Regions from separate parts of the Cellulosimicrobium sp. 72-3 genome, predicted to be linked through region 4. Evidence: riboswitches for the same ligand, from Rfam matches in the RefSeq annotation. Region 4 holds a riboswitch; each other region holds the start of a gene.
The links. Region 4 has a riboswitch for thiamine pyrophosphate ahead of HKK73_RS16640 (thiamine ABC transporter substrate binding subunit). Riboswitches for the same ligand answer to the same signal wherever they lie in the genome.
Positions count from the first base shown of each region.

Region 1 (3,753 bases), 1.7 Mb from region 4:
CTCGCGGCCGATGATCTTGCGCTTGGTCTCCGGGTCGCTGTGCCCGGCGAGCGCGGTGAGGAACCGCTCCTTCTCGTCGCGGATCACGAGGTTGACGCCCGTCGCCGCGACGAAGTCGCGCTCGATCTGCTCGACCTCGCCCGCGCGCATCAGCCCGTGGTCGACGTGCACGCACGTGAGCTGGTCGCCCACCGCACGCTGCACGAGCGCCGCGGCGACGGCGGAGTCCACGCCGCCCGAGAGGGCGCAGATGACGCGCGCGTCGCCGACTTGGGCGCGGATCGCAGCGACCTGGTCCGCGATGACGTTGCCGGGCGTCCAGTCCGGTGCGAGGCCCGCGCCGTCGTACAGGAAGTGCTCCAGCACGGTCTGGCCGTGGGCGGAGTGCTTGACCTCCGGGTGCCACTGCACGCCGTAGAGGCGACGCTCGCGGTCCTCGAACGCGGCGACCGGCGAGCCCGACGACGTCGCGAGGACCTCGAAGCCCTCGGGCGCGCGGTGCACGGCGTCGCCGTGGCTCATCCATGTGGTCTGGTTCTGCGGCGTGCCGTCGAGCAGCACGCCCGCGGCGCACACCTCGACCTCGGTGCCGCCGTACTCGCGCAGACCCGTCTGGGCGACCTCGCCGCCGAGCGCCTTCGCCATGGCCTGGAAGCCGTAGCAGATGCCCATGACGGGCACGCCGGCCTCGAACAGCGCCGGGTCGACGAACGGGGCACCCGTCGCGTACACGGACGAGGGACCGCCCGAGAGGATGATCGCGGCCGGGTCCTTGGCGAGCATCTGCTCGACCGTGAAGGTGTGCGGCACGATCTCGGAGTAGACCTTGGCCTCGCGCACGCGGCGCGCGATGAGCTGCGCGTACTGGGCGCCGAAGTCGACGACGAGCACGGGCCGCGGGGTCGAGGCCACCTCGGCGGTGGTGGGGGTGTCGGGAGCGGTGGCGGGTGACGTCACCCGTCCAGGATAGTCGCCGTGCGGCGGGGCTCGTCCCGCGTCTCAGGCGTCGGTGCGCACCTCGGCGCGCGCCGCGACGCGCTCGCGCAGGGCGCGGGCGGCCGCCTCCGGGTTGCTCGCCGCCGTGATCGCGCGCACCACCACGATCCGGGTCGCGCCCGCGTCGAGGACCGCGTCGAGCCGGTCCGCGTCGATCCCGCCGATCGCGAACCAGGGCGTCGCGGGCCGGGTCGCCGCGACGTCGCGCAGCAGGTCCAGGCCGACGGCGGCCCGCCCCGGCTTCGTCGGGGTCGCCCACAGCGGACCCACGCAGAAGTAGTCCACCGCCGGGTCGGCCTCTGCCGCGGCCGCCTGCGCGGCCGAGTGCGTGGACCGGCCGAGCGCGGGCCCCGCGCCGAGCAGCGCCCGCACGGCCGGGACCGGCAGGTCGCCCTGGCCCATGTGCACGACCGGCGCGCCCGTGACCGACGCCACGTCCGCCCGGTCGTTCACGGCCCACAGCGCGCCGTGCTCCGTCGCTACGCGCGCGACGAGCTCCTGGAGCTCGAGCTCGCGCGCGACGTCGAGCGTCTTGTCGCGGAGCTGCACGACGTCCACCCCGCCCGCGAGCGCCGCCCGCAGGAAGTCCTCGAGGTCGCCGCGCTCCTCGCGCGCGTCCGTGCAGAGGTAGAGCCGCGCGTCGGCGAGCCGGGCGCGTGCGGCGTCCCCTGCCGACGGGGCGGGAGTGGCCGGGGTGGTGGAGGTCTCGGAGCTCACCCGCGGGAGCCTAGCCTCGGCGGGCCCACGGCAGGAGGTACTGTGGCCGACAGCACGGGAGCCCCGCACGGGGCTGAGAGGGCGTCGCCGCCGACCGTCGAACCTGATCTGGGTCATGCCAGCGAAGGGAGCGCACATGAGCCTGTCCGTCCACCCGTCCGCGGGTGGCTCCGTCGTGCCCGACGGCGCGCGCGACGTCGTCGTCGTGGGGGGCGGGATCGTGGGTCTCGCCGTCGCGTGGCGCGCCGCGCGCGCGGGCCTGACCGTCACGGTGCTCGACCCGGCGCCGGGCGCGGGCGCGACGCACGCCGCAGCGGGGATGCTCGCGCCGGTGACCGAGGCCGACTTCGGGGAGGAGGCCGCCCTGCGGCTCCACCTCGCGGCCGCCGCGGCGTGGCCGGCGTTCGCCGCGGACCTGCGCGCGGCGACGGGGGCGGACGTCGGGCTGCGGACCGCCGGGACGCTCACCCTCGCCTACGACGCGGACGACCTCGCGCTGCTCCGCCGCGTCCTCGCCCTGCACGCCGCGCACGGTCTCGCGTCGCACGAGCTCACCGTCGCCGACGCGCGCCGACGCGAGCCGTACCTGGGCCCGCGCGTCGCCGGGGCGGCGTGGGCCCCCGCGGACCACGCCGTCGACCCGCGCGCGACGCACGCCGCGCTGCTCGCGGCGGTCGTCGGACGCGACACCGCGGGCGCGGGCTCGGCCGCCGGGACCCGCGTCGTCCGCGCGGCCGCGACCCGGCTCGCGCTCGATGCCGGGCGCGTGGTCGGCGTGCACGACGACGCCGGCCGGCTCCACCGCGCGGGTGCGGTCGTCGTCGCGGCGGGCTGGCAGTCGGGCGCCCTCCTCGCGGACGTGCCGGGCGTCGTCGTGCCCACGCGCCCGGTGAAGGGTCAGACGCTGCGGCTCGACGCGGGCCCGGACCTCGCGCTGGAGCACGTCGTGCGCGGGCTCGTGCAGGGCCGGCCGGTGTACGTCGTGCCGCGCGACGCCGAGCCGGCGGGGCCGCGCGCGGGTCACCGGGAGGTCGTCGTCGGGGCCACCACCGAGGAGAACCCGGACGACCGCCGCGCCACCGCCGGCGGGGTCTTCGCGCTCCTGCGGGACGCGCGCGCCCTCCTGCCGGGGATCGACGAGGCCGCGCTGGTCGAGGTGACGCCGCGGGGGCGTCCCGCGACCCCGGACAACCTCCCGCTCGTCGGGCCGACGGACGTCCCGGGGCTGCACCTCGCGACGGGCCACGGCCGCAACGGCATCCTGCTCGCCCCGCTCACGGCCGACGCCGTCGTCGCCGGGCTCGGCGGGCTCCCCGCGCTCGGCGGGACGGAGCCCGGCGACGACGTCGCGACCGCCCTCGCCACCGCCCGGACCGACCGCTTCGCCCGCACCGCCACGACACCGAGGTGAGACCCGTGACCGCACCCGCACCCACCGCGCTCGTCAACGGCGAGCCGTACCCGCTCGACGGCGACGTCGACCTGGAGCGGCTCGTCGCCGCGCTCGTCCCCGCCTACGTCGCCGACGGCACGCCGCAGGGCGTCGCGGTGGCCGTCGGGGACGCCGTCGTGCCGCGCGGCGCCTGGGCGACGACCGTCGTCGCGCCCGGGGACCGCATCGAGATCGTCACCGCCGTCCAGGGCGGCTGAGGAGGAGCCATGACCACGACCGACGTCTCCCCCGCCACCGCGAGCGGCCCGGCCGGCGCCGACGACCCGCTCGTCGTCGCCGGCACCCCGATCGGGTCGCGCCTCGTCATGGGCACCGGCGGGGCCGCGAACCTGCTCACGCTCGAGGACGCGCTCGTCGCGTCGGGCACCGCCCTGACGACCGTCGCGATGCGACGCGTCGCCGTCCGCGCCGGCGGGGACGCGAGCCCCGACGCCGGGATCTGGGCGCTGCTCGCCCGTCTCGGCATCCGCGCGCTGCCCAACACCGCCGGGTGCTTCTCGGTGCGGGAGGCCGTCCTCACCGCGCACCTCGCGCGCGAGGCGTGCGGCACCGAGTGGGTCAAGCTCGAGGTGATCGCCGACGACGTG
Region 1 covers NZ_CP053419.1:1,212,385-1,216,137, reverse strand. The annotation lists gene guaA (glutamine-hydrolyzing GMP synthase) at 1-957, opposite strand, end outside; gene thiE (thiamine phosphate synthase) at 1,000-1,713, opposite strand; TPP riboswitch at 1,758-1,860, shown strand; gene thiO (glycine oxidase ThiO) at 1,850-3,124, shown strand; gene thiS (sulfur carrier protein ThiS) at 3,130-3,363, shown strand; gene HKK73_RS05465 (thiazole synthase) at 3,373-3,753, shown strand, end outside.
Region 1: another riboswitch for thiamine pyrophosphate. It lies ahead of thiO (glycine oxidase ThiO); the one in region 4 lies ahead of HKK73_RS16640 (thiamine ABC transporter substrate binding subunit).

Region 2 (3,753 bases), 1.7 Mb from region 4:
GCGGCGAGGGCGTGCCCGGCTCGACGCTCGCCTGGAGCTCGGGGTCCAGGAGCGCGAGGGACACGCCGATCCCGACCTCGACGCGCGAGGCGGCGTCGACGAGCAGGGGCAGGTCCCGGCGCAGGAGCGTGCCCTTGGTCAGCACGGACAGCGGCGTGCCCGACCCGGCGAGCGCGTCGATGATGCCGGGCATGAGGCGGTAGCGCCCCTCGGCGCGCTGGTACGGGTCGGTGTTGGTGCCGAGCGCGACGGCCTCGCGCGCCCAGGACGGGCGGGCGAGCTCGGCCCGCAGCACGTCGTCGACGTTGACCTTGACCACGACCTCCCGGTCGAAGTCCTCCCCCGCGTCGAGGTCGAGGTACTGGTGCGTGGGGCGGGCGAAGCAGTTGTGGCTCACGACCCCCGCGGCGACGAAGTCGCGCGTGCCGGTCGTGATGTCGACCAGCTCCGTCGTCTCCCCCGGCCCGTCGAGCGCTTCCAGGGAGTCGACGCGCAGCGCCTCGCCGCCGGTGACGTCCTGGCCGTCGAGGACGGGCCGCCCCTCCGCGAGCGCCGCGGCGCCCGGCCCGACGAGTACGTCGCCGAGCGCCAGGCGGGCACGGTGCCCGGCACCGCCGACGACGTGGCGCCACCCGCGCTCGGTGAGGAACCGGTGGTCGCCGCTCGCGACGAGGCGCGTGCCGTCGGCGAGGGTCACGCGGTAGGCGCGCTTGCGGGTGGTCCAGCGGTCGAGCACGCGGGTACGCACGTAGCGCCGGTACGCGCCGTGCGGGACGGTGCCGACGATCTCGTCGCCGACACGCAGCTCGCCGATCGGCCGTTGCGCGCCGTCGGCCAGCAGCACCGGGGTGGCGGGCGCGAGGCAGTAGGAGCACGCGTGGCTGCACCCGCGGTACGGGTTGACGGTCCACCGGAACGGCATGCGCGACATCGCCGGCACCTTGGACAGCGCGCTCTTGGCCGTGACCTCGTGGAACGTGATGCCCGCGAACTCGGGCGTGCGCACGCTGCGGACGAGGCCGACCCGCTCCAGCCCGGGGAGCGCGCCGTCGTCCGCGCCGAGCACCTGTCCGTCCCACCGCATCGCGCCATTCGAACAAACGTTCGAACGCGCTGTCAAGAGCGGGTCAGCCGTCGGCGGACCACGCCTTGAGCAGCGCCAGGTTCCCGAGGGGGATGTGGTGGCCGATGCGCGGGTGGTCCAGCGCGACACCGACGACCCCGGCCGCGCCGAAGGACGCGACGTAGTCGATCGCCGCCGGCACAGGTACCCCGAGCAGCGGCACGGAGCCTGTCTCGTCGTCCGCCAGACCGAGCGCCCGGGCCGCCTCGTCCGCGCGCGCGGCGCTGCTGTAGAGGCAGATCATGGGCCCCTGGTCCGCAGCGACGGCGTACGGACGGGGCTGGTCCTCGGACCCCCGCGCGATGAAGAACCACGTGCCGAGGCGCACCGTCTGCCGCCACAGCGCGATCTGCGCCGACGTGTCGCCCGCGGGCGCGCTCCGCACGGCCTCGTCGAGGCGGTCCAGCTCTGCGACCGCGGCGGAATCGTTGTCTCGGGTCATGCGCGCTGCCTCGTCCCTCGTGGTCGGAGCCCGTCCCCGGTCCGCGCGGGCTCCTCGTCGCCGTCACCTTCTCACGGCGGCCGGGCGTCCCGGTGGGTGAGACGCCGGGATTGTCCGGCGGGCGTCCAGGCCCTAGGGTCGGGCCGAACGCCCCCGGGGAGCGCATGAGCGCTGAGAGTGCAGGCCGGACACCCGTCCCCCCTGCAGACCCGTGGAACCTGATCTGGTTCGTACCAGCGAAGGGAGCAGGGCGGACGTCACCGTCCCCTGCGCGCTCGTGCCCGCGCCCCGCGCGTGCCGTCCGCTCGGGGCGCGGTGGCGCGCCGTCGTGCACCCCTCGCCCCGGGGGCCCGACGGAGGGAACCGCATGACCGAGCCCCGCACCACGCCGCCCCGGGCGACCCCGCCCACCGCCACGCCCGACGACCGACCCGACGGCGTGGGTCCCACGCCCGCCCCCCGGGACCGCGCCGTCGCCGCTCCCCCGAGCCGTGCCCGACGCCGCGGCCTCACCCTCCACGAGACGGTCCTCGTCGCCGTGCTGGGGGTCGTGTTCGGGTTCGTCTACTGGGCGTTCGTGCAGCTCTGGGCCCCGCTCCAGCTCGCGATGGGACCGCTCGCGGACCTCGCCGCCAACGTGCTCGCCGGCGCGTGGATCGTCGTCGGCCCGCTCGCGACGTACATCGTGCGCAAGCCGGGCGTCGGCATCCTCACCGAGACGCTCGCGGCGCTCGTCGAGGTGGTCTTCCTCGCGTCGCCCGCCGGCCCGCTGCTCGTCCTCGTGGGGCTCGTCCAGGGCGTGGGTGCCGAGATCCCCTTCGCCCTCACCCGGTACCGCCGCTACGGCTGGTGGGTCTTCGTCGCGTCGGGCGTCAGCGCGGCGCTCGTCACGTACGCGTTCAACGCGGTCCGCTTCGGCTGGCTCGGGCAGGACTACGCGATGCTCCGGCTCGGCGTGCAGGTCGTCTCGTGCGTCGTGCTGTGCGGGATCGCGGCGCGCCTCCTCGGCGACGCCCTCGCCCGCACCGGCGCGCTCGACGCCTTCGCGATCGGGGCTGACCGCCGTGGCTGAGGCACCGACCGCCGCACCGGACGTCACGCCGGACGCCGTGCCCGGCGACCTGCCCGACGCCGTCGCCGCCGCCGGCCTGACCGTCACCGTGGGCCACGACGGCACGCGCGTGCTCGACGACCTCACCCTCACCGTCCCCGCGGGCACCGGGCTGCTCGTGCTCGGCCCCTCGGGCTGCGGGAAGTCCACGCTGCTGCGTGCGCTCGTCGGCGTCGTGCCCCACACGCTGCCGGGCTCCGTCGCGGGGGACCTGCGCGTGACGGGCGTCGACCCGCGCGACACGACCCCGGCGGCGCTCGCCGCGCGCGTCGGCCTCGTCCAGCAGCGGCCGGGCGACCAGCTCTGCCTCGCCCGCGTCGACGACGAGCTGCGGTTCGCGCTCGAGAACCGGGCCGCGGACCCGCGCACGATGGACGCCCGCGCCGCCACCGCGCTCGCCGCCGTCGGTGCGGACCACCTGCACGACCGGCCGACCCACGCGCTGTCGGGGGGCGAGGCGCAGCGCGTCGCCCTCGCGGCGGCGCTCGTCGCCGACCCCGAGCTCGTGGTCCTCGACGAGCCGACGGCGTTCCTCGACCCGGCCGCGGCGCACGAGGTCGGGACGCTCGTGGGCGGGCTCGTCCGGGCGCCCGGACGGGACGCGCCCGACACCCCCGGCCGGTCGGTCGTGCTCGTCGAGCACCGCCTCGACGACGTCGGGACGCTCCCGGACGCGACGCTCGTGCTCGACGACACCGGCCGCGTCGTCGCGCACGGCCCCACGACCGCCGTCCTGCGCGCGCACGCCGCCACGCTCGCCGAGCTCGGGTGCTGGCTGCCGCTCGACGTCCGGCTCCGGCAGGCAGGAGCCCCGGGCCCGCTCGGCGCGCCCGCGACCGACGACTGGCTCGTCGACCTCGCGCGCACCGCCCCCCGCACCGTCGACCCCCGTGACGCGGACCCCCGTGACGCGGACCCCCGTGACGCGGACGCCGGCCCGGCGGCGCCCGGCCCGGTCGCCTTGCGTGCCCGTCGCCTCGCGGTGCACCGCGCCGCGACAGGCCGCCGGCGGCGCGGGCGGGACGAGACGCCGGTGGTGCGCGACGTCGACCTCGACATGCGCGCGGGCGAGGTGCT
Region 2 covers NZ_CP053419.1:2,018,381-2,022,133, reverse strand. The annotation lists gene HKK73_RS09155 (Rv2578c family radical SAM protein) at 1-1,084, opposite strand, end outside; gene HKK73_RS09150 (hypothetical protein) at 1,128-1,565, opposite strand; TPP riboswitch at 1,710-1,829, shown strand; gene HKK73_RS09145 (ECF transporter S component) at 1,933-2,637, shown strand; gene HKK73_RS09140 (ABC transporter ATP-binding protein) at 2,630-3,753, shown strand, end outside.
Region 2: another riboswitch for thiamine pyrophosphate. It lies ahead of HKK73_RS09145 (ECF transporter S component); the one in region 4 lies ahead of HKK73_RS16640 (thiamine ABC transporter substrate binding subunit).

Region 3 (3,753 bases), 500 kb from region 4:
CCGCCGCCGACGGGAGCGCTGTAGTGGGCGAACGAGCCGGTCACCGCCTTGGCCGCGAGCGCGAGCCGGTGAGCGAGGTCGTCGGCCAGCGGGAGCTCCGGCTCGGCGGCCTCGCGCAGCCCGGTCCGGCGCGTGCTCTCGGCGGCGGTGAGCACGGCCTCGGGGAAGCCGTTGACGTTCTGCCACGCCCACATCCACGTGCCCGGCCCCGGCGCGGCCGTGCCGAGGAACTGGAGGCGGGACGTCGCGGTCCCGCCGTCGGGCGCGGTGAAGGTGAAGACCCCGGTGGTCAGGTCGGCGGCCCAGGCGTCGTCGCCGTGGAGGTCCGTCAGGTGGAGCTGGTGCTCGTGGGAGAGGAACGCGGCGTCGTCGACGAGGTCCTGGAGGGCCGGGACGTCCTGGGCTGCCGTGCCGTGCGCGGTCTGCGGCTCCGTCATGGACCGACGGTAGCGGCGCGCACGACGCCCGGCCCGCGCACGACACGCGGCACGGCGGGGACGGTCGCTCAGGCCGCGAGGAGCAGGACGTCGCCGGCGCGCGCTGTCGGACGGCCCAAGGTCTCGGCGACGGGGAGGTCCCGCACGGGCTCGCCCACCGGGGCGACGTGCCGTGGCGCGGAGAGGGCACCGCGCTCTCGCGCGGAGGACAGCACGCGGACGGGCGCGAGCGGCCGGAGCTCCTCGCCCGTGCGGGCGACGAGGTCGACGAGCCGCAGGCCGAGGGCGCCGCACACGGCGGCGAGGACCTCGGACGACGCCTCCTTGCGCCCGCGCTCCACCTCGGACAGGTAGGCGGTGGAGACGCGCGCGGCGGCCGCGACGTCGACGAGCGTGCGCCCCTGCGCGAGCCGCGCCCGCCGCAGGATCCCCCCGATGACGTGGCGCAGGAGGGGCTCCGCCCGCCCGCCCGCCCGGGAGCGGGGGCTCGGCATCACCCCGTCCGGCACCACGTTCGGCAGCGTGCCCGGCACCGCGCTCGTCGCGTCCATGCGTTCACGCTACCCGCGGCCCACCCGGGTGCCGAGGCACCCGGGTGGGTATCTGCTGCTGGCGTAAGGCCGGGCGCACGGCGCGACGTCGGCCGCGCGCCCGGCCGGGCGGGTCACCAGCGCTCGAGCGACCAGGCCATCTGCCAGAAGCGGATCTCGTGGCGGCAGCTCAGCTCGAACGCGCGCTCCATGCGCGCGCGCTCCGCCTCGCCCGCGTCCGCGGCGAGCGCGTCCAGGCGTGCGCGCAGGTCGGTGAGGACGTCCTCGGTGCGCTCGGCCGCGTAGAACTGCCACCAGCCCGCGAGCGGGTGGTCGTCGCCGAGGGCGCCGGGCGTCGTCTGGCGCTCGCCGAGCCAGAAGCGCCGCGCGGACCAGATGTAGGTCCACGGGCACGGCAGCAGCGCGGCGAGCAGCACGCCGAGCGAGTCGCGGCCGGCCGCCGTCATGTGGTCGACGTAGGCCTGCGCGCTGGGCGCGAGGCGGTGCGTCTGCGCCTCCTCGTACGTCACCCCGAGGAAGTCGCACATCGCGTGGTGCGCGTGCGACTCGTCGTCGAGGAGGAAGCCGGCCTTGTCGTGGAAGTAGGCCGCCCACGACCGGTCGGGCGCGAGGGCCATGCCGAGGCCGTAGCAGCGCAGGTAGGCCGTGAGGTACTGGTGGTCCTGGCCCACGTAGTGGCGGACCGCGGCGGGCTCGACGGAGCCGTCGCGCAGCCCGGCCAGGAAGGGGTGGTCGTAGAACGTCTCGAAGAGGTCCGCGTACCGGCGGGCGAGGTCGGCGGTGAAGCCGGTCTCCTCCTGCCGGACGAGCGCGGTCGGGTCGTCCGCGAGGACAGGGTTCAGGGTGATGGCAGCAGGCGTCGTCATGCCCACGTTCCTCCGCTCGTGCTAGCGAGATCAGGTTCGACGGGTCCGGGCGGCCGTACCGCTCGTCTCAGTCCCTCGGCCCGGGCCGTGGCCCGGGCGGGACGCCCCGCGTGGTTCGCGCCGACCCTAGCAAGGACGGCGCCGGTGCGGGAGCCCTCGCCACGGTGTGGGAATATAGTTGTAGCGACAACAAGTTGGAGCAGACATGACCACGAGCACGCCGGGCGCGCCGACCGACCGCCTCCTGTCCCCGTCCACGAGCATGGACGCCGTCACGCTGCGCGTGGGCGACCTCGAGCTCATGACCTCGTACTACACGGGCGCGTTCGCCCTCGCCCCGCTCGAGGAGCGGTCGCGCGGCGCCGAGGTGCACCGTGTGCTGGGCCGCGGCCGCACACCCATGCTGCGCCTCGTGCACACGCCCGGGCTGCCGCCCGTCGACCCGCGCCAGGCCGGCCTGTTCCACACGGCCTTCCTGTTCGACGACGGCCCGAGCCTCGCCGCGACCGTCTACCGCGCCGCGCAGGACCGCCGCGGCACCTTCGTCGGGTCGAGCGACCACCTCGTCAGCGAGGCGTTCTACTTCACCGACCCCGAGGGCAACGGCGTCGAGCTCTACACCGACCGCCCCCGCGAGACGTGGGTGCGCGAGCACGGCCAGATCCTCATGACGACGACGTTCCTCGACCCGAACGCCTACCTGCGCACGCACCTCGACCAGGAGACGTTCGACGCCGGCCCCTCGCTCGCGGGCCGCGTCGGCCACGTGCACCTGCAGGTCGGCGACGTCGCGACCGCCCACGCCTTCTACGTCGACGCCGTCGGCTTCGAGGCGACGCTCACCGGGTACAGCGGGGCGCTCTTCGCGTCCGCGGGCGGGTACCACCACCACGTCGCGATGAACGTGTGGAACAGCGCGGGCGCCGGGCCCCGCGCCGCGAGCCTCGGGCTCGGCGACGTCGCCGTCACGGTGCCGGGCCGCGAGGACCTCGACGCGCTCGTCGCCCGCCTCCGTTCCCGCGGGCTGGAGCACGCGGACGACGGCCGCTCCGTCGTCGTGCACGACCCGTGGGGCACGCGCGTGACGCTGTCCGTCCCCGGCACCACGACCGAGGAGCTGCTCGCGCGCTGAGGCGCGGCGCCCCGGGCACGGGGCGCGCGGCCGGGGCACGAGGCGCACGATGGGAGGACCCGCCGAGCGCACCGAGGAGCGACCGTGTTCCGCAGCCTCTTCCCCGTCCTCACCGTGGCCGACCTCGACCGGTCCCTCGGCTTCTACCGCGACCTGCTGCGCGGGACGGTCGAGTACGCGTTCCCCGACGACGGCCCGCCCGTCTACGTGAGCGTGCGCGTGGGCGGGTCACCGCTCGGGCTCGGGCAGGGCGACCCGCCTCCGGCGGACACCCGCGTCGTGCTGTGGGTGTACGTCGACGACTGCGACCGCGCCGTCGAGCACCTCGCGGCCGCGGGCGTGCCCGTCCTGGAACCGCCCGCGGACCAGCCGTGGGGCGAGCGCGTCGCGCGCGTACAGGACCCGGACGGCACCGTCGTGATCCTCGGCCAGGAGGCCGCTCCCCCGGCCGAGCCGGAGGGCCCGACGGGGCTGTCCTAGCCCGGGGAGGCCTGGCGCCGCGGAGCCGACCGCCCGTCGGCATGGTGCCCCCACCGGGACTCGAACCCGGAACACGCCGGGTTTAAGCCGGCCGCCTCTGCCAGTTGGGCCATGGGGGCGCGGGCCGAATCTACCGCGCGCGCGGCGCTCTCCGGGCCCGTCGGCACGACGGCCGCCCGCCCGGGACCTGGACGCGACGAGGGGCGAGCCGCACGCGCGGCTCGCCCCTCGTCGTCGGGCACGACGGCCGGGCCGGGGCCCGGCCGCGACCTCAGGAGGCCTTCGCC
Region 3 covers NZ_CP053419.1:3,223,612-3,227,364, forward strand. The annotation lists gene HKK73_RS14440 (DUF6882 domain-containing protein) at 1-437, opposite strand, end outside; gene HKK73_RS19370 (helix-turn-helix domain-containing protein) at 506-988, opposite strand; gene HKK73_RS14450 (TenA family protein) at 1,102-1,854, opposite strand; TPP riboswitch at 1,845-1,973, opposite strand; gene HKK73_RS14455 (VOC family protein) at 2,060-2,986, shown strand; gene HKK73_RS14460 (glyoxalase/bleomycin resistance/extradiol dioxygenase family protein) at 3,071-3,466, shown strand; tRNA gene HKK73_RS14465 (tRNA-Leu) at 3,509-3,585, opposite strand; gene HKK73_RS14470 (NAD(P)/FAD-dependent oxidoreductase) at 3,738-3,753, opposite strand, start outside.
Region 3: another riboswitch for thiamine pyrophosphate. It lies ahead of HKK73_RS14450 (TenA family protein); the one in region 4 lies ahead of HKK73_RS16640 (thiamine ABC transporter substrate binding subunit).

Region 4 (3,753 bases):
GGCGCCCGTCAGCGCCTCGGCGCCCGCGGGGAGCGCGGTCGCGACGGCGTCGCGCAGCGCCTCGGGGGAGACGCCGTCGGCCGCGTAGAGCGCGACCGACGGGACGAGGCCGTCGGGCGCGTACGTCGCGGCGGCGGTCCCGGCGTCGAGCAGGACGATCGTCGCGCCCGCCATCGGCGCGGACAGCGAGACCTCGCCGACCACGCGCACGGGCCGCACGGCGTCGCCCAGCACGACGTCGGTCGTGTCGCCCACCGCGAGGCCCGACGACGCGAGCGTCGCCGACTCGAGCGCGACCTCGCCGCCGTCGCGGGGTGCGCGGCCGTCGACCACCTGCGGGCCGGGGTCGCGGGGGTCGTAGGCGACGCCGATGCTCGGCGCCTGGCTGCCGAGGACCGCGGTCCCGTCCGCGCCCACGAGCACCGCGGGACCGCTCACCTCCGGGAGCGCGAGCGCGACGTCGTCGCGCGCGCCGAGGTCGCGCGCCAGGTCCGCCGGGACGAGGCTGCGCGCACCGCCGACCTGGGCCGACGTCGACATCAGCGCGTCCCCGGCCGACGACGCGCCGCGGACGTACGCGTCCGCCTGGACCGACGAGGCGACGATGCCGTCGAACGTGGTCGCGAGCATCGCGCGCAGCGCGAACGTGCCGGTCACGAACGCGACGCCGATCGTCACGGCGAGGACCGAGAGGACGAGCTGCGCGCCGTGCGCGCGCACGCCGCGCAGCGCGATCCGGCCCATCATCGGGCGGCCGCCGTCGTCGCTGCCGGGGTGGCGTGCGCCGGGGGCGGCCCGGCGGGCGTGAGGGAGCCCAGCGTGTCGAGGACCGCCTGCGGCGTGGGGTCGTGGAGCTCGGTCACGAGGCGGCCGTCCGCGAGGAAGAGCACCCGGTGGGCGTACGACGCGGCGGTCGGGTCGTGCGTGACCATCGCGACGGACTGGCCGAGGTCGTCCACGGACGCGCGCAGGAAGCCCAGGACCTCCGCGGCGGCGCGCGAGTCGAGGTTCCCCGTTGGCTCGTCCGCGAGCACGATCGCGGGTCGCGACACCAGCGCCCGCGCGCACGCGACGCGCTGCTGCTGCCCGCCCGACAGCTCGGCGGGCCGGTGCCCCAGCCGGGGGCGCAGGCCCACGGCGTCGACCACGCGGTCGAACCACTCCCGGTCGACGGGCCGCCGGGCGATCGCGAGCGGCAGCACGATGTTCTCCTCCGCCGTGAGCGTCGGCACGAGGTTGAACGACTGGAAGACGAACCCCAGGCGCGTGCGCCGCAGGCGCGTCAGGCGCCGCTCGCTCATCGCGGAGACCGTCTCGCCGTCGACCACGACCGTGCCCGACGTCGGCGCGTCCAGACCCGCGAGGCAGTGCAGGAGCGTGGACTTCCCGGACCCGGACGGGCCCATGATCGCCGTCAGCCGACCCTTCTCGACGTCCACGTCCACGCCGTCGAGCGCACGCACCGCGGCCTCGCCGCGCCCGTACGTCTTCACCAGCCCGCGCGCGGTCGCGATCGCGGGTCGCGCAGCGCCCTGAGCGCCCTCGGCGCCCTCGGCGGGCGGGCCCTCGCGCGGGGTGCTCCGCTGTGCCGCACCTGTCGTCGTCACGTCCTCGTCCGTCCTCTCGTCGTGCCGCTGCGCGGGAGCGTCGTGGCTCGCCGGGCGGCGTCGTCCTGTGGTGGCCGCCGGGGCTCCCGGCGGCCGTACCGACCCTCCCGCGGCGCGCCTGCCCGCGGCATCGGGGGCGGGCCCCGAACCGTCCCTGGTCCGCGGGCGCCGGCGCTCAGGGTTCTCTCAGGGGACTCTCCGGGCGAGGGGCCGGTGTAGGCTCGCGGTGAACGACAGGGGAGCTCCTGGAGGAGCTGAGAGTGCGGACCACCGCAGACCCTCGAACCTGATCCGGTTAGCACCGGTGGAGGAAGTCGGGAATCTCGATCACCTGCTCGCGCGGTCCGTCGCGCCCACCCGGCGCGTGGCTCGTCGGGCCGGTGGACCCCTCCTGAACGTCCAGGGAGGACACATGCAGCACACGACCACCCTCGCCCGCCGCGGCCGGGCCCTCGCGACCGGCGTGGGCGCGACGCTCGCGCTCCTCGCCCTTGCGGCCTGCTCGGGTGGTGACGGCGCCGGGGGCGACGACGCGTCGTCGGGCAGCGGGGGCACGGTCACCCTGGTGACCCACGACTCCTTCGCGGTGAGCGACGACGTGCTCGCCGCGTTCGAGGAGGAGAGCGGGCTCACCGTCGAGCAGGTCGCGCCCGGCGACGGCGGCGCGCTGGTCAACCAGCTGATCCTCACGAAGGACTCGCCGCTCGGCGACGTCGTGTTCGGGATCGACAACACCTTCGCGTCGCGCGCGATCGACGAGGGCGTCCTCGAGCCGTACACGCCCGCGGACGTCTCGGAGTCCGCCGCGTCGTACGCGGTCGGCGACCGCGGTGAGCTCACCGCCGTCGACCTCGGGGACGTGTGCGTCAACGTGGACCACGCGTGGTTCGCGGACGCGGGGATCCCCGAGCCCGTGACGCTCGAGGACCTGGCGAAGCCGGAGTACCGGGACCTCCTCGTCGTGACCAACCCCGCGACGTCGTCGCCGGGCCTCGCGTTCCTCCTCGCGACCGTCGGGGCGTTCGGTGAGGACGGCTGGGAGGACTACTGGGCGGACCTGCGCGCCAACGGCGTGAAGGTCGTCGACGGCTGGTCCGACGCGTACTACGTCGACTTCTCCGGCTCGGAGGGCGCGGGGCCGCGCCCGCTCGTGCTGTCGTACTCGACGTCGCCCGCGTTCACGCTCACCGAGGACGGCTCCGCGTCGACCACGGGCGCGCTGCTCGACACGTGCTTCCGCCAGGTCGAGTACGCGGGCGTGCTCGCGAACGCGAAGAACCCCGAGGGCGCGCAGCAGCTCCTCGACTTCCTCGTGAGCGAGACGTTCCAGGCCGACGTCGCCGACCAGATGTACATGTACCCCGCCGACGACTCCGTCACGCTGCCCGACGGCTGGGCCGAGTTCGCGCCGCTCGCCGACGAGCCCTTCGAGGTCGCGCCCGCCGACGTCTCGGCGCACCGCGACGAGTGGATCAAGGCATGGACGGCGACGGTCGTCGACTGACCCCCGGTCCCCGAGCGACCACGGCTCTCCCTCGCGGGGTAGAGCCGTGGTCGCGCGGGGTAGAGCCGTGGTTGCGCGGGGGAGAGCCGTGGTGAGGGGTCGGGAGGTCCGGCGGGGCGGCGTCGGGCGCGGGGTGCTGTGGGGTCTGGCGGCGGCGGTGCCGCTCGCGTTCCTCGGGGTGTTCTTCGCGTGGCCGGTCGTCACGCTCGTGGCGCGCGGGTTCGTCGGGGACGACGGCGGCCTCGACCTCTCGGGGTTCGCGGAGGTCTTCTCGGAGCCCCGCACGTGGCGGATCGTCGGCCTCACGCTCTGGCAGGCCGTGCTCGGCACGGCGCTGTCGCTGCTGCTCGGCGTGCCCGGCGCGTACGTGCTGTACCGGTGCCGGTTCCCCGGGCGCCGGGTCGTGCGCGCGCTCGTCACGGTGCCGTTCGTGCTCCCGACCGTCGTCGTCGGCGTCGCGTTCCGGTCGTTGCTCGTGCAGGGCGGCCCGCTCGGGTTCCTGCGGCTCGACGAGACGTTCGCCGCGATCGTCGTCGCGCTCGTGTTCTTCAACTACTCCGTCGTGGTGCGCACGGTCGGCGGCCTCTGGGAGCACCTCGACCCGCGCGCCGAGCAGGCGGCGCGCGCCCTCGGCGCGACGCC
Region 4 covers NZ_CP053419.1:3,719,940-3,723,692, reverse strand. The annotation lists gene HKK73_RS16650 (ABC transporter permease) at 1-747, opposite strand, end outside; gene HKK73_RS16645 (ABC transporter ATP-binding protein) at 744-1,514, opposite strand; TPP riboswitch at 1,833-1,937, shown strand; gene HKK73_RS16640 (thiamine ABC transporter substrate binding subunit) at 2,020-3,111, shown strand; gene HKK73_RS16635 (iron ABC transporter permease) at 3,200-3,753, shown strand, end outside.